DNA from 4 places in the Staphylococcus sp. GDY8P57P genome. Region 3 is predicted to be linked to each of the others. Evidence: riboswitches for the same ligand, from Rfam matches in the RefSeq annotation. Region 3 holds a riboswitch; each other region holds the start of a gene.
What was found. A riboswitch is a leader RNA that binds a small molecule or an ion and turns the genes downstream of it on or off. The one in region 3 is predicted to bind S-adenosylmethionine.

Region 1: another riboswitch for S-adenosylmethionine. It lies ahead of metK (methionine adenosyltransferase); the one in region 3 lies ahead of KA878_RS07410 (aminotransferase class I/II-fold pyridoxal phosphate-dependent enzyme).
Region 2: another riboswitch for S-adenosylmethionine. It lies ahead of KA878_RS02535 (methionine ABC transporter ATP-binding protein); the one in region 3 lies ahead of KA878_RS07410 (aminotransferase class I/II-fold pyridoxal phosphate-dependent enzyme).
Region 4: another riboswitch for S-adenosylmethionine. It lies ahead of metX (homoserine O-acetyltransferase MetX); the one in region 3 lies ahead of KA878_RS07410 (aminotransferase class I/II-fold pyridoxal phosphate-dependent enzyme).

The regions. Positions count from the first base shown of each region.
Region 1 is NZ_JAESLK010000004.1:11,650-17,031, reverse strand. It holds gene KA878_RS01715 (alpha/beta hydrolase family protein) at 1-696, shown strand, start outside; gene pckA (phosphoenolpyruvate carboxykinase (ATP)) at 758-2,350, opposite strand; SAM riboswitch class I at 2,516-2,626, shown strand; gene metK (methionine adenosyltransferase) at 2,742-3,938, shown strand; gene KA878_RS01700 (NERD domain-containing protein) at 4,034-4,942, shown strand; gene KA878_RS01695 (aldo/keto reductase) at 5,162-5,382, shown strand, end outside.
Region 2 is NZ_JAESLK010000006.1:15,685-21,066, forward strand. It holds gene KA878_RS02510 (thioredoxin family protein) at 315-638, opposite strand; gene KA878_RS02515 (arsenate reductase family protein) at 780-1,133, shown strand; gene gcvH (glycine cleavage system protein GcvH) at 1,248-1,628, shown strand; gene KA878_RS02525 (toprim domain-containing protein) at 1,819-2,205, shown strand; gene KA878_RS02530 (thioredoxin family protein) at 2,198-2,494, shown strand; SAM riboswitch class I at 2,552-2,657, shown strand; gene KA878_RS02535 (methionine ABC transporter ATP-binding protein) at 2,744-3,769, shown strand; gene KA878_RS02540 (methionine ABC transporter permease) at 3,762-4,457, shown strand; gene KA878_RS02545 (MetQ/NlpA family ABC transporter substrate-binding protein) at 4,478-5,293, shown strand.
Region 3 is NZ_JAESLK010000019.1:102,587-107,968, forward strand. It holds gene KA878_RS07400 (phytoene/squalene synthase family protein) at 1-598, shown strand, start outside; gene KA878_RS07405 (phytoene desaturase family protein) at 608-2,113, shown strand; SAM riboswitch class I at 2,194-2,301, shown strand; gene KA878_RS07410 (aminotransferase class I/II-fold pyridoxal phosphate-dependent enzyme) at 2,381-3,541, shown strand; gene KA878_RS07415 (D-lactate dehydrogenase) at 3,575-4,573, shown strand; gene copZ (copper chaperone CopZ) at 4,853-5,059, opposite strand; gene KA878_RS07425 (heavy metal translocating P-type ATPase) at 5,148-5,382, opposite strand, start outside.
Region 4 is NZ_JAESLK010000036.1:27,328-32,709, forward strand. It holds gene serS (serine--tRNA ligase) at 1-951, shown strand, start outside; gene KA878_RS10890 (AzlC family ABC transporter permease) at 1,463-2,158, shown strand; gene KA878_RS10895 (AzlD domain-containing protein) at 2,155-2,484, shown strand; SAM riboswitch class I at 2,585-2,686, shown strand; gene metX (homoserine O-acetyltransferase MetX) at 2,756-3,724, shown strand; gene KA878_RS10905 (YybS family protein) at 3,847-4,773, shown strand; gene KA878_RS10910 (DHH family phosphoesterase) at 4,801-5,382, shown strand, end outside.

The DNA.
Region 1 (5,382 bases), on a different contig from region 3:
GATGGCTTAAAAGTAAAAGCATTACAGATGTGTCCTCTAAAGAAAGCAGTAAATAGAATTGTGGTGTACTTGCGAGGAGGTAAGGGACAAGTTGGTCGTGTACGTGCAGCCAGATTAATGCAGTTTGCAAATGATGATACTTTAGTGATAGGACCTTACTATCGAGGTAGTAATGGCAGTGAAGGTCGTGATGAGTTTGCTAACGCTGATTTAAAAGATGTAACGTACCTTATTAGAATACTTAAACAACGATATCCAAATGCTTATGTACATATGATTGGATTCTCAAGAGGGGGAATACAAGGTCTCTTAACTTATCAAGATTATCCGGTAGATAGTTATATTATCTGGGGTGGGGTTTCTGATATGCATTTAATGTATGAGGAACGTGTTGATTTACGTGGCATGTTACGTCGTATGGTTGGTCATCCTGATAAACATAAAGACGCCTATGACAAAAGAGATGCTATAAAATTAATTGATGCGCATAGTCCGCCAATCCTAATTGTACATGGGGGTAAAGATAAACAGGTAGGTATTCACCATGCTTATTATTTAGAGAAGCAATTGAGTTCTAAAGGTGTCGACTTTGATACGTTTTATCAAATAGATGAAGGTCATGTGCCTAGACCACCAGCTATGAAAAAAGCACTTAACTATGTACATCATTGGATGTCGAAATGTGAGGGTAAATAAAAAGGCAACGTACCTTGGTTAATTTTACCAAGTACGTTGCCTTTTGAATGTGACCATTTAATTATTTATTAAAGCCACCTGTATTAGCAATTTCTTCAACTTCTGGACCGAATTTTTTGAAGTTTTCTTCAAAACGTTTAATTAAGTCGTCGGCTTGAGCGCGATATTTGTCTGAATCACTCCAAGCATTAATTGGGTTGAGTATTGTTTTAGGTACGTCTTCCATTTCTGTAGGAATGCTTAAACCGAATTTTTCATCTTTAGTAAATTTAGCGTTTTTCAATTTACCTTTAATCGCTTGATCTACCATATAGCGAGTGTAATGTAAGCTGATACGTCTACCTACACCGTATTTACCACCTGTCCAGCCAGTGTTAACTAAGTATACATCAACGTCATGTTTATCAATAAGTTCACCTAGTAAATCTGCATACTTAATAGGATTAAGTGGTAAGAATGGTGCACCAAAACATGTAGAGAATGAAGGTTCAGGCTCTGTAACGCCACGCTCAGTTCCAGCTAATTTAGATGTAAAGCCGCTTAAGAAGTGGTACATCGCTTGTGATTTAGTTAATTTAGCAATTGGTGGTAATACACCGAATGCGTCAGCTGTTAAGAAAATGATTGTATTAGGATGAGCTGCTTTAGATGGTAGAACAATGTTATCAATGTGATGAATTGGATAAGCTGCACGGGTATTCTCAGTATATGAATTATCATCAAAGTCAACGGCGCCACGCTCGTTAACTACAGTATTTTCAAGAATAGTGCCGTATTGAATCGCGTTATAAATTTGCGGTTCTTTTTCTTTAGAAAGATTGATTGCTTTAGCGTAACAACCACCTTCGATGTTGAAAATACCATTTTTATTCCAACCATGCTCATCATCACCAATTAATTTTCTATCTGGTGCTGCAGATAACGTTGTTTTACCTGTACCTGATAATCCGAAGAATAAAGCAACGTCCCCTTTATCTCCAACGTTAGCAGAACAATGCATACTCATAATGTCTTGCATTGGTAGTAAATAGTTCATTACTGAGAAGATACCTTTTTTCATTTCGCCAGCATATTCAGTACCACCAATTAAAATCGTTTTATGTTTGAATGAAATGATAACAAATGTTTCTGATTTAGTACCATCAACTTCAGGGTCAGCTTTAAAATGAGGTGCAGAAACAATAGTGAAATTAGGTTTAATATTACTTGCTTCTTCTTTAGAATCTGGGCGAATAAACATATTTTGTGCAAAAAGGTTGTGCCATGCAAGTTCGTTAATAACTGTAAGTTTCAATTGTGTATCTTTGTCACTACCTGCATAGCCATTAAAAACGTAAAGTTCATCTTTTGTATCAAGATAGTCTAAAACTTTAGCGTAAAGATTTAAGAAAGTTTCTTCATCGATAGGTTGGTTAATATCTCCCCAATGAATATTATCTTTATAAGAAGGTTCTGTAACGATAAATTTATCTTTTGGAGAACGTCCAGTGTATTTACCAGTGCTCGCATTAATCGCACCAAGTTCAGTTAATTCTCCTTCTTTATTACCCATTATTTTGTAATAAAGTTGAGTTGTTGAGAGTTGAAAAAGAGAGCTTTCTTTTTCTAATAATTTTTTAATTTTAGGTGTTTCGCTGTATGTATCTACTGACATACCCAATCCCTCCAGCGTGTGTTATAGAAATTCAATATTGTAAGCCTTTACATGAAAATAGTATAACATAATGCCATAATTATTCCACCTGGAAAAGACAAAAAAACATGTAAAAACAAAATTGACATTAATTGGTGAATTAGGTAGTATAGTTCTTAACGGATTCTCTTATCCTGAGTGGTGGAGGGACATGGACCCAATGAAACCCAGCAACCTCTTTTTTAAAAGAAAGGTGCCAAACCGTTTGCAGACATATAATCGTCTGAACGATAAGAGCGAATGGACGTTTAAGAGCCTTCTCTCTGTCTTGAATAGTGAAGAAGGCTCTTTTATTTTTGAGCTCACATTTTAAAGAGAATTTTCGTAAATACAATGGTAAAAGGAGCAAATCATGACTTACAATAAACGTTTATTTACTTCAGAATCAGTAACAGAAGGACATCCTGACAAGATTGCTGACCAAGTGTCTGATGCTATCTTAGATGAAATCTTGAAAGATGATCCCAATGCACGTGTCGCTTGTGAAACAACTGTAACAACTGGAATGGCGCTCATTTCAGGTGAAATATCAACTTCTACTTATGTAGATATTCCCAAAGTCGTACGAGAAACAATTAAAGGTATTGGCTATACGCGTGCTAAATTTGGCTATGATTACCAAACAATGGCAGTATTAACTGCAATCGATGAACAGTCACCGGATATTGCGCAAGGTGTTGACAAAGCACTTGAATATAGAAATGATATTTCTGAAGAAGAAATTGAAGCTACAGGTGCGGGTGACCAAGGCTTAATGTTTGGTTATGCGACTAATGAGACAGAAACATATATGCCGTTACCAATCTTTTTATCACATCAATTAGCGAAGCGTTTATCAGATGTGCGTAAAGATGGTATTCTAGATTATTTAAGACCTGATGGTAAGGTTCAAGTTACAGTAGAATACGATGAAGATGATAAACCTAAACGTATTGATACGATTGTTGTATCATCTCAACATGCGGATGATGTTGAATTAGAGCAAATCCAAAGTGATATTAAAGAACATGTCATTTATCCAACAGTACCAGAAGGTTTAATTGATAGTGAAACTAAATTCTTTATCAATCCAACAGGAAGATTTGTTATCGGTGGACCACAAGGCGATGCAGGGTTAACAGGACGTAAAATCATCGTTGATACTTATGGTGGTTATGCACGTCACGGTGGTGGTTGCTTCAGTGGTAAAGATCCAACTAAAGTAGACCGCTCAGCAGCTTATGCAGCGAGATATGTAGCGAAAAATATCGTTGCTGCAGGACTGGCAGATCAATGTGAAGTACAACTTGCATATGCAATTGGAGTTGCTGAACCAGTTTCAATTTCAATCGATACATTCAAGACAGGTAAAGTTTCAGAAGCACAACTTGTTGAAGCGGTTAGAGCAAACTTTGATTTACGACCAGCAGGTATCATTAAAATGTTAGATTTAAAACATCCTATATATAAACAAACAGCAGCATATGGTCACTTTGGTAGAACTGATGTACTATTACCTTGGGAAAAATTAGACAAAGTGAACGTATTAAAAGATGCTGTTCAAAGTTAATAAACGCTTTAAATAATATTATAAGAAATTGTCGAAATTAAGGACTGTTTCTATTATAATTAGACATACTGATAGATTAAAGGAGCGTTGATTTAATGAATTCACTTGGACCAATTGAAATTGGTTTAATCATAGCTATTGTAGTTGCAGCGATTTGTTTAATTCTATTTTTAGTTACACTTAAAAGTAAAAATAATATTAAACAAAAGACAAAAGAAGAATATGATCTCAAAGAAAAACAAATGAAAGCGTCTCATGACGAAGCACTTGAAAAAGAGCGCATACAAAATAAAAAGCAAGTTACTAAACAAAAAGAAGATTTTGATGCAACTGTCAGCGGTAAAGACCGTGAAATTGATGCCTTAAAACTATTCTCTAAGAATAAAAGTGAATATGTGACAGATATGCGTTTAATTGGTATTAGAGAGCGTTTAGTAAAAGAAAAACGTATCAGACCTGAAGATATGCATATCATGGCAAATATCTTCCTTCCAAGTAATGAGTTTAATGATATTGAACGTATTAGTCACCTTGTACTTACACGTACTGGTCTATATATTATAGATTCGCAATTATTAAAAGGACATGTATATCAAGGCATAAGTGGTAATCAATTTAACGAATTACCAATGATGGAACAAATCTTTAACACGTTAGATTTAGATGCTAAGTCACCACAAACGTTAGTACTTGATCAAAATGAGGATAAAGCGTCATTGTCATTCGTTAATTATTCTGAACAGCTTGCTGCGATAGAGAAATTAGCGTCAGATTTACAAACTCAGTTGGGTGCGAAATATACGCCAACAGCGATTTTATATTTCAATCCGAAACATGATGGAGACGTCACAATTTCAAATTATGCACAAAGTTCAAGTGTTAAAGTACTCGTAGGACCTGATCAATTAGATGAGTTCTTCAATAAGTTTGTGTTCCATGGACGTATTCAATATAATGTGGATGAATTACAAGATGTTATGGACAAAATTGAATCATTTAATTAATTTCTAATCTGATATAACAAACATATCAATCAGCTACTTTGCAAATTCGCAGTAACTGATTGAACTGAAAAGACGCTTAAATTAAGCGCTTCTCGATTATTGTTATTCTTGCGGGAGTGGAGCGACGAATTTAAAAAGAATTCTGTTCCATTCCCGTTTTTAAATGGTTTAAATAAGGGAATAAGATAATACATATTTTAAAGAAAAGGGGTACCGTGAATGGAAACAATTGAATTTTACAATGGTCACACAATGCCTAAAGTTGGTATTGGAACGTTTAGAGTAGAAAATAATGATGAATGTAGAGAAGCAGTTAAACACGCAATCGTTTCTGGTTATCGTAGTATTGATACAGCTAAAGTTTATGGTAATGAAGAACAAGTCGGTTTAGGAATCCAGGATGGTTTAGTTGCTACAGGTCTAGAACGTAAAGACTTATT
Region 2 (5,382 bases), on a different contig from region 3:
TCATCTAAGAATTTCTTTAGAGGACTACAGGCTGAAGCTGTCCCATAAGAAGGGCCCCAACACAGAGAAACTGAGTTAATCAGTTTCTACAAGCAAAGCACGTTGGGCAAGCGAGCCAACAATACGGAGTATTGTAAATAAAGAAGCCAGTAAATGAATTTGTTAAAACTCATTTACTGGCTATTTCTCTAGGAATTATGTCCCAGACTCTTATTTGAGTTAGAAGCTGACCAAAAGACAAACTTATCTCAAGTTCAGTCAACTACGCCGTAATATAACGACTAAATGTTTAAATTATTTTTCGTTGCTACGTCTTATTTATTAAACGTTTCGTCTAAAAATGATTCTACTTGCTCAGGTGATTTAGCATTTGCAGAATGTAAATGTGCGCGTTTATTACCATTTTCAAATACTAATAAACTAGGGATACCCATTACATCATTTTCTGCAGCTACATCTTCAAGTTCATCACGATTTACAGTGTACCAATCGTAATCGTTATACTTTTCAACGATTGGATCAATCCACATATCCATTGCTTTACAATCAGGACACCAACCGGCTTCAAATTTAACGATAACGGGTTTATCACTTTCGATTGTTGATTTAAACGCATCAGTTGTAGTAATACTTTGCATAATAAACGCTCCTTTTAATTAATACTAAATGTATTATAACGAATAATTTACTTTAAATGAAAAATTAAGCTTAAAATATAGAGCGTTTACATAGATTATCTGATATATTTAAAATAAGACGAAATAGGAGGTTACATCTGAATGATTAAATTTTATCAATATTCAAATTGCACAACTTGTAAAAAAGCAGCAAAATTTTTAGATGCGCATGGCGTAAGTTATGAACCGATTGACATTGTACAACACACACCAACTAAAAAAGAGTTTGAAGATATTATCGATAAAACAGGTGTAGAAGTTAATAAACTATTTAATACGCATGGTGCAAAATATAGAGAATTAGGTTTAAAAGATAAATTAAAAGATTTATCTACTGATGAAAAATTAAATCTATTAGCTTCTGATGGCATGTTAGTTAAACGACCACTAGCTATTTCTGGAGAAAACATCACATTAGGATTTAAAGAAGATCAATACAAAGAAATTTGGTTATAGTTTAAAATTACAAATTTTATTTATATAAATTATTGTAACTTTTACTTTAATAGTTGAATGAAACCTTACTGTATGGCATCATTAAATTGTAATTATTTTTAGGAGGGGATTCTCGTGGCAGTACCGAGCGAATTAAAATATTCAAAAGAACATGAATGGGTAAAAGTTGAAGGCAACACAGTAACAATTGGTATCACTGAATACGCACAAGGCGAATTAGGTGACATCGTATTTGTTGAATTACCAGAAGTTGATGATGAAATCAACGAAGGGGATACTTTTGGTAGTGTAGAATCAGTTAAAACTGTTTCTGAATTATATGCGCCAGTATCTGGTAAAGTTGTAGAATCAAATGAAGAATTAGAAGATAGTCCTGAGTTTGTTAACGAATCACCATATGAGAAAGCATGGATGGTTAAAGTTGAACTTAGCGATGAAAGTCAATTAGATGAATTATTATCAGCTGATCAATATAAAGAAATGATTGGTGAATAATTAATTTAAACTCCTTGATTGCGATCATGGAGTTTTTATTTTGTCTTTTTATCTATAAAGTAATCATCTCAGTTTGGTATGGCGTCTATAATTGCGTACATTGTTAAGTAATTGTAAATGATGTTTAAGGTATGCGCGTTCTGTGAAGAAGTAACTGATTGTTTATTATCGACTTAGAAGGTGGATTAACATGGCAATTTTAAATAAAGTTATAATTGTTGAAGGCAAATCTGATAAGAAGAGAGTACAACAAGTCATCGCTGAACCTATCAATATTATTTGTACGCATGGTACAATGAGTATTGATAAATTAGATGACATGATTGAAACATTATATGACAAGCAAGTCTTTGTGCTAGCAGATTCAGATGACGAAGGTGAAAAGATAAGAAAGTGGTTTAAACGTCATCTTAGTGAATGTGAACACATTTATGTTGATAAAACATATTGTGAAGTTGCTAGATGTCCCAAGAACTATCTTGCGCATGTATTGAGTAAACATGGCTTTACAGTACGTAAAGAAAAACGTCTAATTCCCAATTTAACGACTGAAAGGTTAGTAATCATGCATGAGTAAATCTATAGAAATTGAAGATATTAGTGAGAATTTTAATAAAGATAAACACCTCATTTTCGGATACACACCGATGTGTGGTACATGTAAAATGTCTGAGCGAATGCTCGATATTGCGAATGAAATACTACATTTACCCGTTAAAAAAATCGATTTGAATTACCATCCTAAATATAGTGAACGTAACAAAATTATGTCAGTACCTGTTCTAATTGTTATGAATAAGGACATAGAGGTAGATAGAATTTATGCATTTCAATCTGTACCTTATTTGTTAGAAAAATTAAAATAATTGTTGACGAAATTATAGTGCAATGGTAGGATATAAATTAATTAAATAGTGCGAAAACTCTTATCAAGAGAGGTGGAGGGATGTGCCCTATGAAGCCCGGCAACCGTCTAATATTAGAAATGGTGCCAATTCACATAAAGTTAATTACTTTAGAAGATGAGAGAAAGATGAATCAATGCTTTCTCAACTTAATCTAAAGTGAGAAAGCATTTTTTTAATTACATAATGAATTTTAAGGAGGCACTAAACGTGATTGAGTTAAATCAAGTTGTTAAACGCTATCACACAAAAGATAAGGATGTACTAGCAGTTGATCACGTTAACTTAAATATAGAAACGGGCTCTATTTTTGGAGTTATCGGATTCTCTGGTGCTGGTAAAAGTACGTTAATTAGAATGTTCAATAATCTAGAAGCGCCTACATCTGGCGATATTATTATAGATGGCGATAATATTAACAAACTTTCAAAAGCAGAATTAAGAAAAAAACGTCAAAAAGTAAGTATGGTATTCCAACACTTTAACTTATTATGGTCAAGAACGGTACTTCGCAATATTATGTTCCCGTTAGAAATTGCAGGATACTCTAAAGGTAAAGCAATTGAAAGAGCACGAGAATTAATTGATCTTGTTGGTTTGAAGGGACGAGAAAATGCTTATCCTTCTGAATTATCAGGTGGTCAGAAACAAAGAGTCGGCATCGCACGAGCTTTGGCAAACGCACCAGATGTTCTATTATGTGACGAAGCTACTAGTGCATTAGACCCACAAACAACAGATGAAATATTAGACTTACTGTTAAAGATTAAAGCGCGCGAAAATCTTACAATTGTGATCATCACACATGAAATGCACGTTATCAGACGTGTTTGTGATGAAGTAGCAGTTATGGAAAGCGGACGTGTGATAGAGCAAGGTAAAGTAACGCAAGTATTTGAAAATCCACAACACGAAGTGACTAAACGCTTCGTGAAAGATGATTTAGATGATGATTTTGAAGAATCTATCCAACATCTTGAACCGTTAGATTCAGATGCTTATATCGTTAGACTTAATTTCAATGGTGATAATACGACAGAACCCGTTGTTTCGTACATAAGTAAAACACATAACATTGATATCAATATTCTTGAGGCAAATATTAAAAACACACGTGGCGGTGCAGTAGGCTTCTTAGTGGTTCACATACCACATATTGCTGAAACAGAATTTGAGACATTTAAAGAAGATTTACATCAGCAACATGTAAATGTGGAGGTGGTTAAGCATGGATAAATCATACGGTGATATTTTTAAAGAGATGATTACAATGCCTAACGTCCAGTGGCCAGAAGTATGGCAAGCCATTTATGAAACGCTTTATATGACTATTGTGTCGACGATTTTCGCATTTATTTTTGGTTTGATTTTAGGTGTACTTTTATTTCTATCAGCCAAGAGTAATTCGAAAGGTGCTAGAGTCTTTTATAGTATCGTTTCATTTATAGTTAACCTGTTCCGAGCAATTCCATTTATCATCTTAATCTTGTTATTAATTCCATTTACAAGTGTCTTACTCGGAACAATCAGTGGTCCAACGGGTGCTTTACCAGCATTAGTCATCGGCGCAGCGCCATTCTATGCAAGATTAGTTGAAATTGCTTTTAAAGAGATAGATAAAGGTGTTATAGAAGCGGCTTGGTCAATGGGAGCAAGTACTTGGACGGTTGTTCGTAAAGTACTATTACCAGAAGCAATGCCAGCACTCGTTTCAGGTATTACCGTAACAGCAATCGCATTAGTTGGATCTACTGCAATTGCAGGTGTTATTGGTGCAGGTGGTTTAGGTAACTTAGCTTACTTAACAGGATTTACGCGTAACCAAAATGATGTCATTTTAGTTTCAACTGTATTTATTTTAATTATCGTATTTATAATCCAATTTATTGGGGATTGGATTACAAATAAAATTGACAAACGCTAAAAGAAAAGAGGAATGATTTAATGAAAAAACTTTTAAGCTTAATTTTAGTACTAACATTAACTGTCGTTTTAGCAGCTTGTGGCAATGGTAGTGGTGACAAAGATAAGAAAATCGTTGTAGGTGCATCTCCAGCACCACACGCTGAAATTCTAGAAAAAGCGAAACCTTTACTTAAAGAGAAGGGCTATGATCTAGAAATTAAAACAATTAACGATTACACAACACCAAACAAATTGTTAGATAAAGGTGAACTAGACGCGAACTATTTCCAACACGTACCTTACTTAAAAACTGAAAGTAAAGAAAAAGGATACAAAATTGAAGATGCAGGTAAAGTTCACTTAGAACCAATGGCTGTTTACTCTAAAAAATATAAAAGTTTAAAAGACCTTCCTAAAGGTGCAACAGTATATGTTTCAAATAACCCAGCAGAGCAAGGTCGTTTCTTAAAATTCTTTGTTGATGAAGGATTAATTAAAATCAAAAAAGGTGTAAAAATCGAAGATGCTAAATTCGAAGATATCACTGAAAATAAAAAAGACATTAAATTTAACAGTAAACAATCAGCAGAATATCTTCCAAAAATCTATCAAAACGAAGATGTAGATGCTGCAATCATCAACTCTAACTATGCAATTGATCAAGGATTAAGTCCACAAAAAGATTCAATTGCTGTTGAAAAAGCAAACAACAACCCATACGCAAACTTAATTGCAGTTCAAAAAGGACATAAGGATGATGAAAAAATCAAAGCTTTAATGGAAGTATTACAATCTAAAGAGATTCAAGACTTCATTAAAGATAAATACAAAGGTGCAGTTGTACCAGCGAAGTAAGCATAGAGGCTAGGACATCAATAATATAATGATGCTATTTTGCAAATTCATAGTAGCTGACTGAACTGAAAAAGCGCTTAAATTAAACT
Region 3 (5,382 bases):
TTTTGCTGATGCAGCGACACATTTCCAAATGAATTACCAAGCCCTCTACGACTTAATTGATACCGTAGAAGCCGATCAACACTTCGAGATGTTTGAAACAGATCGTGGTCTACTCGATTATTGTTATGGGGTAGCAGGAACAGTCGGCGTATTACTAATTCCTATTTTGGCAACGCCACCGTCAGACGAAGCTTATGCATATGGTAAGCAATTAGGTGAGGCGCTTCAACTAACGAATATACTACGTGATGTTGGTGAAGATTATCGAAACGGGCGTATTTACTTTAGTAAAGCACGTTTAAATGAGTTTAATGTTTCAATTGCAGATGAAATGGAACGCAATCAACCCTCTGACAATTACATCAAAATTTGGGAATTCTATGCGACACTAGCGGATAATAACTACGATATGGTATTGAATCATCTCGATGTTTATAATGAAGAATCTCGTATGATTATTGAGTTAGCAGCTCAAGTCTATCGCGGTATACTAACTGAGGTACGTAAATCATCATATTCATTGAAAGAACGCGCATATGTTTCTAAATGGAAAAAACATAAAATCTACCGCAACTTAAAGAAAAAATATAAAGATTAGGTGAGATGTATGAACATAGCAGTAGTAGGTGCTGGTGTTACCGGCTTAGCAGCTGCCGCACGATTGGCCGCGCAAGGTCATCAAGTAACCATTTTTGAAAAGAATGAACAAGTCGGTGGCCGTATGAGTCAATTTAAGAAGGATGGTTTTACCTTCGATATGGGACCGACCATAGTGATGGTTCCAGATGTTTATAAAGCAGTATTTGAAGAATGTGGTAAACGTTTCGAAGATTATGTCGATATGAAACCACTCACACATATTTTTGATATCTATTTCTCAGATAAAGATAAAGTAAGTGTATCGACGGATTTGGCACAACTAAGCCAGACGCTAGAAGAGATAGAGCCAGGCTCAACGCAAGGGTTTATGCAGTTTTTAACGGATATATATAAACGATATGAGGTAGCGCGTAAATATTTCCTTGAGCGCACGTTCCGTAAGCCAAGCGAATTTTATAATCCGTTAACGTTATATCGTGGACTTAAATTGAAGACGTTTAACAATGCGGATCAATTAATAGATAATTATGTATCTAATGAAAAAATACGCAAGCTACTTGCATTTCAGACATTATATATCGGTATTGATCCGAAACAAGGCCCATCAATTTACTCTATTATTCCTATGATTGAGATGGTTCATGGCGTCCATTATATCAAAGGTGGCATGTATGGCTTAGCCCAAGGCTTATTACAGCTTGGTCAAGACTATGGTGTCAATGTTGAACTCAATGCAGACGTGCAAGAGATCATCATTGATCCTAAATTTAAGCGTGCAGATGGCTTACGTGTTAATGGTGATATTCGACGTTTCGATAAAGTACTATGTACAGCCGACTTCCCATATGTGGCACAACATCTCATGCCTCAGCACGCGCCATTAAAGCGCTATTCTCCTGAAAAGGTGGATAACATGGATTATTCATGTTCAGCATTTTTAATTTATGCAGGTATTAATCGTCAATTACGTGATAAATTGCATGTCCATAACGTGGTATTTGCTAAAGATTTTAGAGGTAATATTGATGATATCTTTAGTGGAAAGATGCCAGATGATCCATCATTATACCTTTACTTCCCATCTGTAGAAGATGCAGCATTAGCACCTGAGGATCAGACAGGCATGTACGTATTGATGCCAGTCCCAGAATTAAAAACAGGCCAAATTGACTGGCATGACCCTACAATAGTCGAGAAGGCGAAAGACGTCATCTATAACAAACTTGAAACGATTGAAGCACTTAAAGATGTCCGTCGAGATATCGTATCTGAAACAGTTTTTACACCGCTTGATTTTGAGCAACGCTACAATGCTAAGTTCGGTTCAGCATTTGGACTCATGCCAACGCTGACACAAAGTAATTATTACAGACCAGCCAATGTTTCAAGAGACTACAAAGACTTATACTTTGCAGGTGCAAGTACACATCCGGGGGCAGGTGTACCAATCGTTCTAACGAGTGCTAAAATTACGGCAGAAGCAATGCTTGAAGATATTAATCATGGTGTATAATCTCCATAAAGTAAATGAATCAGAAAATTATAAATATTGACAATCATTATTGAACTGATACAATAAATATTAATTCAATAGACTTATCCAGAGAAGTGAAGGGATTTGGCCCGATGAAACTTCAGCAACAGACTTAAAAGATAAAAGTACTGTGCTAATTCCAAAGAGGTATACCTCAAAGATAAGTGTCATAGTTATAAACTAAGCTATATGTCACTCTCTTTTGAGCGTGATATATAGCTTTTTAATTTTGTAAGGGGGTAAATCATGACAATTTCAAATAAGCTAGCGCATATTCCAGATAGTTACTTTGGTAAGACAATGGGACGCAAAGTTGAACATGGTCCATTGCCGTTAATCAATATGGCAGTGGGTATACCGGATGGTGAAACGCCTAAAGGTATTGTTGATCATTTTGCAGAAGCAGTTCGAATTCCAGAGAATCAAAAGTATGGTGCCTTTCATGGTAAAGCATCATTTAAAGAAGCGATTGTTAATTTTTATCAACGCCAATACGGTGTCACGTTAGATAAAGAAGACGAGGTGTGCATACTTTATGGTACAAAGAACGGTTTAGTGGCATTACCGACATGTATTGTGAATCCTGGAGAGAATGTGTTGTTGCCAGATCCTGGTTATACAGATTATCTCGCTGGTGTCTTGCTTGCTGATGCCAATCCAGTACCACTTAATTTGGACCCACCAGATTACTTGCCAGATTGGCGCAAAGTAGATGCACAAACATTAGCGAACACGTCATTAGTTTATTTAACTTACCCAAATAATCCTACAGGTTCAACGGCCACTAAAGCGGTATTTGATGAAGCTATTCAAAGATTTAAAGGTACGCAAACAAAGATTGTTCATGACTTTGCATATAGTGCTTTTGGTTTCGATGCTAAGAACCCGAGTATACTCGCTTCTAAAGCTGCAAAGGAAGTAGCCATTGAAATTTTTTCATTGTCAAAAGGGTATAACATGTCAGGTTTCAGAGTAGGCTTTGCGGTAGGGAATAAAGACATGATACAAGCACTAAAGAAATATCAGACACATACGAATGCGGGTATGTTTGGTGCCCTTCAAGATGCAGCAACGTATGCGTTGAATCATTATGATGCCTTTTTGGATCAACAAAATGACACATTTAAACGACGTCGTGATGCTTTTGAGAAGCGATTAAAGGAAGCGAATTTGCCATTTGTGCATTCTAAAGGTGGTATATATTCATGGCTTCAAACGCCACCGGGTTACGATAGTGAATCGTTCGAACAATATTTATTAAAAGAGCAGTCCATCCTAGTAGCACCAGGTATTCCATTTGGAGAAAATGGACGTCATTATGTGCGCATTTCTTTGGCACTGGAGGATGATTTATTGATTGAAGCGGCGAATCGACTCGCATCGTTATCTAATTTGTATAACGTATAACACTAAGACGAACATGAGAAAGGATGATAGATAATGACTAGAATAAAAATGATGAGTGTACGTGATGAAGATATTCCTTATATTGAAGAATGGGCAGAACAGCATAAGGTTGAAATAGAATTAAACAAAGAGATATTGACGGAAGGTAATGTGGATAGTGTTCAAGGATTTGATGGGTTATCTTTATCTCAACAACATCCAATATCTGAAGAAATATTTGCGAAACTTCAACGTTTCGGGATTAAACATATTGCGCAACGTAGTGCTGGGTTTGATACGTATGATTTAAATTTAGCTACACAATACGGCATCATTATATCTAATGTGCCGTCTTATTCACCAAGTTCTATTGCAGAGTTTGCCGTGACACAAGCAATTAATATTGTTAGAAATCAAAATGACATTCAACGTAAACTTCAAGCATATGATTTTAGATGGGAACCTTCAATCTTGTCACGTTCAATCAGTGATTTAACTGTTGCGGTTATCGGAACTGGACGTATTGGTTCCATTGCAGCAAGAATCTTTGCCAAAGGGTATGGTAGTCATGTTGTTGCCTATGATCCATTTCCAAATGAGCAAGTTGCACAGTATGTTACGTATAAAGAAACATTAGAAGACGCATTGCAGGATGCTGATATTGTCACAATTCATATTCCAGCAACAAAATATAATCCGCATCTTTTTAACGAAGCATTATTTTCTAAATTTAAAAAAGGCGCTGTATTTGTCAACGCGGCTAGGGGATCAATTGTAGATACACGAGCATTGCTAGATGCCATTGATCGCGGACACATTAAAGGTGCTGCGTTAGATACATATGAGCATGAACGTGGATTATTCCCTGGAGATTATCGTGATAAAGCAATTAATGATGAATTGCTAGAGACGTTAATTGCCAGAGAGGATATTTGGTTAACTCCGCATATTGCATTCTATACGGATGCAGCTGTAAAGAATTTGATTGTGGATGCACTTGATGCAGTCCTTGATGTGTTGAATACAGGGACGACGCAATTAAGAGTAAATTAAAAAAGAAGTTAGGCATGGCACACTGAATGTTTTATAACCCCGGCTAGATTAGCTTGTAGCATTTCAATCAGAAATGCGTTTTGCTGGGGTTTGCCACGCCTAACTTCTTCTATTTCACTTTTCGAATTCACCTAAATCCTAAGCGCTTTTGTCCGGACCTTATTGACGGCCTAACAAAAGCAGGATTTTTGTCGAAAAACTCAAAGCTCGACAAAACTTGAGAAGCAGTTTTGCTCACTTTTCGAATTCGCCTAAATCCTAAGCGCTTTTGTCCGGACCTTATTTTACATCGTAGCCTTGATCTTCAATGGCTTCTTTCATTTGCTCAACTGATACTCTATCTTCGTCATAATCGACGCGAACTTGATGTTTGTCTAAGTCTACTTCAGCTGAAGTAACACCATTTAATTTAGCTAGTGCTGATTCCACAGCGTTTCTGCAGTGGTCGCAACTCATACCTTCAACATTCATTACTTTATTAATCATAATGATCACCTCCGACGTTCTTAATAGTATATACCCATATTTTACTCCTTTTTAATAAACAAAGAAATAAAATAGAAATGCTTCAAAATTATAGTTTCATTCGTCTTAGTCGTAAAGCGTTACTTACAACACTAACTGAACTTAAGGCCATTGCAGCGCCAGCTATCCATGGTGCGAGTAATCCCATTGCTGCAATAGGTATGCCTGCAATGTTATATCCAAATGCCCAGAATAAATTTTGTTTAATGTTGCGAATGGTTTTATGACTCGCGTGGATGGCTTTAGGTACTAACTGAATATCGCCCCCTAGAATGGTGATATCT
Region 4 (5,382 bases), on a different contig from region 3:
CCACAAGGGGATTCTGATGAAGAAAATGTTGAAGTTAAAAAATGGGGTACACCTCGTGAGTTTGACTTCGAACCTAAAGCACACTGGGACTTAGTTGAAGAATTAAAAATGGCAGACTTTGAACGTGCTGCAAAAATTTCAGGTGCGCGTTTCGTATACTTAACTAAAGATGGTGCATTATTAGAACGTGCATTAATGAACTACATGCTTACAAAACATACAACACAACATGGTTACACTGAAATGATGACACCTCAATTAGTTAACGCAGATACAATGTTTGGTACTGGTCAGTTACCTAAATTTGAAGAAGACTTATTCAAAGTTGAAAAAGAAGGTCTATACACAATCCCAACTGCAGAAGTACCATTAACAAACTTCTACAGAGACGAAATCATTCAACCAGGCGTACTACCTGAAAAATTCACTGCTCAAACTGCTTGTTTCCGTAGTGAAGCTGGATCAGCAGGTAGAGACACAAGAGGTTTAATCCGTTTACACCAATTTGACAAAGTTGAAATGGTACGTATCGAAAAACCAGAAGATTCTTGGGATGCATTAGAAGATATGACACAAAATGCGGAAGCAATTCTTGAAGAATTAGGTTTACCTTACCGTCGTGTTATCTTATGTACTGGCGATATTGGTTTCAGTGCAAGTAAAACATATGACTTAGAAGTTTGGTTACCAAGTTATGACAACTATAAAGAAATCAGTTCTTGCTCAAACTGTACTGATTTCCAAGCGCGTCGTGCTAACATCCGCTTCAAACGTGATGCAGCTTCTAAACCAGAATTAGCACATACATTAAATGGTAGTGGTCTTGCAGTAGGTCGTACATTTGCAGCAATCGTTGAAAACTACCAAAATGCAGATGGCTCAATTACAATTCCTGAAGCATTAGTACCATTCATGGGTGGTAAAACTGAAATCCGTCCAGTTAACGACTAATTCGATTATTAGTTAGCTTATAACGTTAATTTATAGAGTACGGAATAAGCGATAATATACTAAAGCTACAGTGCAAATTCGCAGTAGCTGACTGAGCTGAGAAGGTGTTTATATAACACTTTTTCAGCTCTCTTTTTATGGTGTTAAACCAATATGAATGTCATAAACAAAGTGAATAGGTGGCAGGAATGCTGCAATGAAACTACATTGAATTGTGGTCTATGATGTCTTGAATATACAATCAATCATGTTAAAAATTCACTTTTTCTTAATAAAGTGATGAAGTAAAAAGGATGGATTTAGACTACTTTCAGAGGTGTAATATACGCTTTGTTGTCAAAAAATAGACACATTAGATATACCTTTAAATCAGTAGTTCTAAGTATTCTGTTAGTCTAACATCACACAACTCTATGTCTAACGTTGTTGCCACTCTAGCATCCGTATATTAGACTAAAATTATTAATAAAATACTGTTCTAAAATATTAAGCATAAAGGGAGGTTACAAAGATGACATCACATGTGACGTTTAAGCAAGGCGTTAAAGAATGTATACCTACTTTGTTAGGATACGTTGGGATTGGTTTATCGTTTGGCATTGTAGCTGCGTCACAACATTTTAGTATCATTGAAATACTATTATTATGTTTACTTGTCTATGCTGGCGCAGCACAATTTATTATTTGTGCACTCGTTGCTACAGGCACACCGATTTCTGCTATTGTTCTTACAACATTGATTGTCAATTCACGTTTCTTCCTATTATCAATGACGTTAGCACCCAATTATAAAGACTATGGTATTTGGAATCGTCTAGGTCTGTCTTCAATTTTGACAGATGAAACATTTGGCGTCGCTATCACACCGCATTTAAAAGGGGAGAAGATAAACGATCGGTGGTTACATGGCTTAAATTTAACCGCATATGCATTTTGGGCACTAGCCAGTATTGTTGGTGCATTACTTGGTAAATATATCTCTAATCCAGACATGTTGGGTCTCGATTTTGCGATTACAGCAATGTTTATCTTTTTAACCATGGCACAATTTGAGTCAATCACATCATCTAAACTACGCATATACCTTGTACTTATCGTATTTGTTATCGTGATGATGCTCAGCTTAAGTTGGTTTATGCCATCATACGTTGCAATTCTGATTGCATCGATGCTAGCAGCAACATTAGGGGTGGTGATGGATAAATGACAACATCTTGGCATATGTTTATCTTAATCGTGTTATGTGGACTTGTAACGTTAATCATTCGAGTAGTTCCATTCTTAATGATTTCACGTATTCAACTCTCAGAAACGGTAATTAAATGGCTATCATTTATTCCAATTACATTATTTACAGCACTGATATTAGATGGCATTATCGTACAACAGGAAGGTGTAGCAGGATACACCCTTAATATTCCGTTTATTCTTGTGACGATTCCAACGGTGTTTATTGCACTTTTCACGCGTAGTCTGACTACAACCATTCTAGTAGGTATTGTGCTGATTGCAGGCCTACGTTTTTTCTTTTAGAAAAGGCAGAACCCAATAGCTAACGATTGAAGTTAGCTATACAATTAGATACAATAAATTCAAATTACAATTTGAATAAGTAAATGAATAGAGATAATAGAACTTATTAAGAGAAGTGGAGGGACACGGCCCTAAGAAACTTCAGCAACCGGCGATGCATACGCACGGTGCTACGACCAACGAGATACTCGAATGATAAGTAATAGAGACGAATCGCCTCATACTTTGAAGAGTATAGGCGATTTTTTTAGTATTCAAAGGAGGTAACCGCATGACCAATTACACGGTAGAAACATTAAATTTAGGACCTTTTACAACTGAATCAGGCGAAATGATTAAAAACTTACAATTGCGTTATGAACATGTGGGCTATGCGGGGCAACCACTCGTTGTGGTCTGCCATGCGCTTACTGGTAATCATTTAACATATGGCACAGATGATGCGCCTGGTTGGTGGCGTGAAATCATAGATGGCGGTTATATGCCGATTTATGATTATCAATTTCTTACGTTCAATGTCATCGGTAGCCCCTTTGGTTCAAGTTCTCCTTTAACTGATCCTAATTTTCCGGAGCATTTAACGTTGAGGGATATTGTGAAAGCAATTGAAATGGGGATTCAAGCGCTTGGTTTCAACAAGATTAATATTTTAATTGGTGGTAGTTTAGGTGGTATGCAAGTTATGGAACTGCTCTACAACCATCAATTTCAAGTGGATAAGGCGGTTATTCTAGCGGCTACGGATAAAACATCATCGTATAGTCGTGCGTTCAACGAAATTGCACGTGAGGCGATTCATCTTGGCGGCAAAGAAGGCCTTAGTATTGCCCGACAATTAGGATTTCTAACGTATCGGTCATCTAAAAGTTATGATCAACGCTTTTCACCCGACGAAGTTGTAAGCTATCAACGACATCAAGGTAATAAATTTAAAGAAACTTATGATTTATCCTGCTACCTGACAATGTTAAATGTATTAGATAGTCATAATGTTGACCGTGGACGTACAAATGTGGATGATGTTTATCAATCATTAGATACAAAGGTTTTAACTATGGGCTTCACGGATGATTTATTATATCCAGATGATCAAGTGAGAGCAGTAGGGGAGCGTTTTAAATATCATCGCCATTTCTTCGTTCCAGATAATGTAGGTCATGATGGCTTTTTATTAAATTTCAATGACTGGGCACCGAACTTATATCATTTTCTTAAAGTAACGAACTTCAAACGAAAATAGATGAAGCGGGTAAGTTAGAATATAGAAGAAAACACGCAATGATGGAATCGTATATTACTCAATCTTCACAATTTGTTTTAATTTTGCTTAGAGGTTAAAATAGAGGTTATAGTCAAAAAAGTATAGGAGTGGCGAATGTGTTTTCAAAAGTACATCCTAAAGCAACAATTATAGGAACAATTGCACTTGTTATGGTTGCTTTAGTTACGTATGTATTACCAATACTAGGGCTGATTCTATGTTTATTCGCTACGATTCCAGGCATTATTTTATGGAATAAATCTATTCCATCATTTGGAATTGGAGCGCTAATCACAGTTATTCTTACCACATTATTGGGTAATACATTTGTATTAAGTGCCATGATTTTAGTTTTAATGCTTAGCTTTATTATTGGCCAATTATTGAAAGAACGTGCCTCTAAAGAACGCATCTTATTTATAGCTACAACATATTTAAGTATATTTACTTTAGTCGCATTTATGCTATTACAAACGTTTAAAAAGATACCTAGCGCTACGACATTAATTAAGCCTTTCAAAGATGCAATGCACAATGCGGTTGTAACGACAGGCGTAGAATCAGATTATAAAACGATTCTTGAAGAAGGGTTCCGTCAAATGGCAGTCCAACTTCCAAGTTTTATAATCGTTATAGTCTTTATTTTAGTCTTAATTAACATAATTATTACATTTCCAATTCTTCGTAAATTTAAAGTAGCTACACCAATTTTTAAACCATTATTTGCTTGGCAGCTTAACCGTTCATTACTTTGGGTTTATATGGTTGTTTTATTATGCGTAATGTTCGCAACAGGGCCAAGTACTTTCCAAAGCATCGTATTAAATTTCGAAGTTGTGTTATCATTACTGATGTATATCCAAGGATTGAGTTTAATTCATTTCTTTGGTAAAGCAAAACGTATTCCAAATGTTGTAACGATATTGCTGATGGTTGTGGGGACAATTATTACACCAGCAACACATATCATTGCATTACTTGGTGTACTTGATTTAGGAATTAATTTAAAACGAATGATTAAAAAATGACTTTAAAAAGTGAATAGAGGTGGAATAATGAACCGTCAATCCACTAAGAAGGCATTACTCATACCATTTATTTTAATGGTACTTACTTCAATTGCACTTGTCGTAGTATGGTTTATCTTTAAACCATTAGTTGCGACCATTGCAGCAGCTATTTTAGTCGTGATGATTATTATTGGCATTGTATTAGTAAGACAGGCCTTGTTGAAAATGGATAATTATGTGGATAATTTAAGTGGTCATATCTCGGCTGGAAGCAATAGGGCAATTAAACGATTGCCAATTGGCATGGTCGTTCTTGATGCTGATGATCATATTGAATGGATTAACCAGTACATGTCTGAACACTTAGAAACGAATGTCATCTCAGAACCAGTCAATGAAGTTTTTCCGAATATTTTAAAGCAGTTGGAAAAGGTGCAAGAAGTCGAAATCGAACATGGCCAATATCATTACCATGTACGTCATTCTGAAGAGGAAAATTGTCTATATTTCTTTGATATCACAGATGAAGTGCATACCAATGAACTATATGAAGAATCAAAACCGATTATTGCAACATTATTCTTAGATAACTATGATGAAATCACGCAAAATATGAACGACACACAA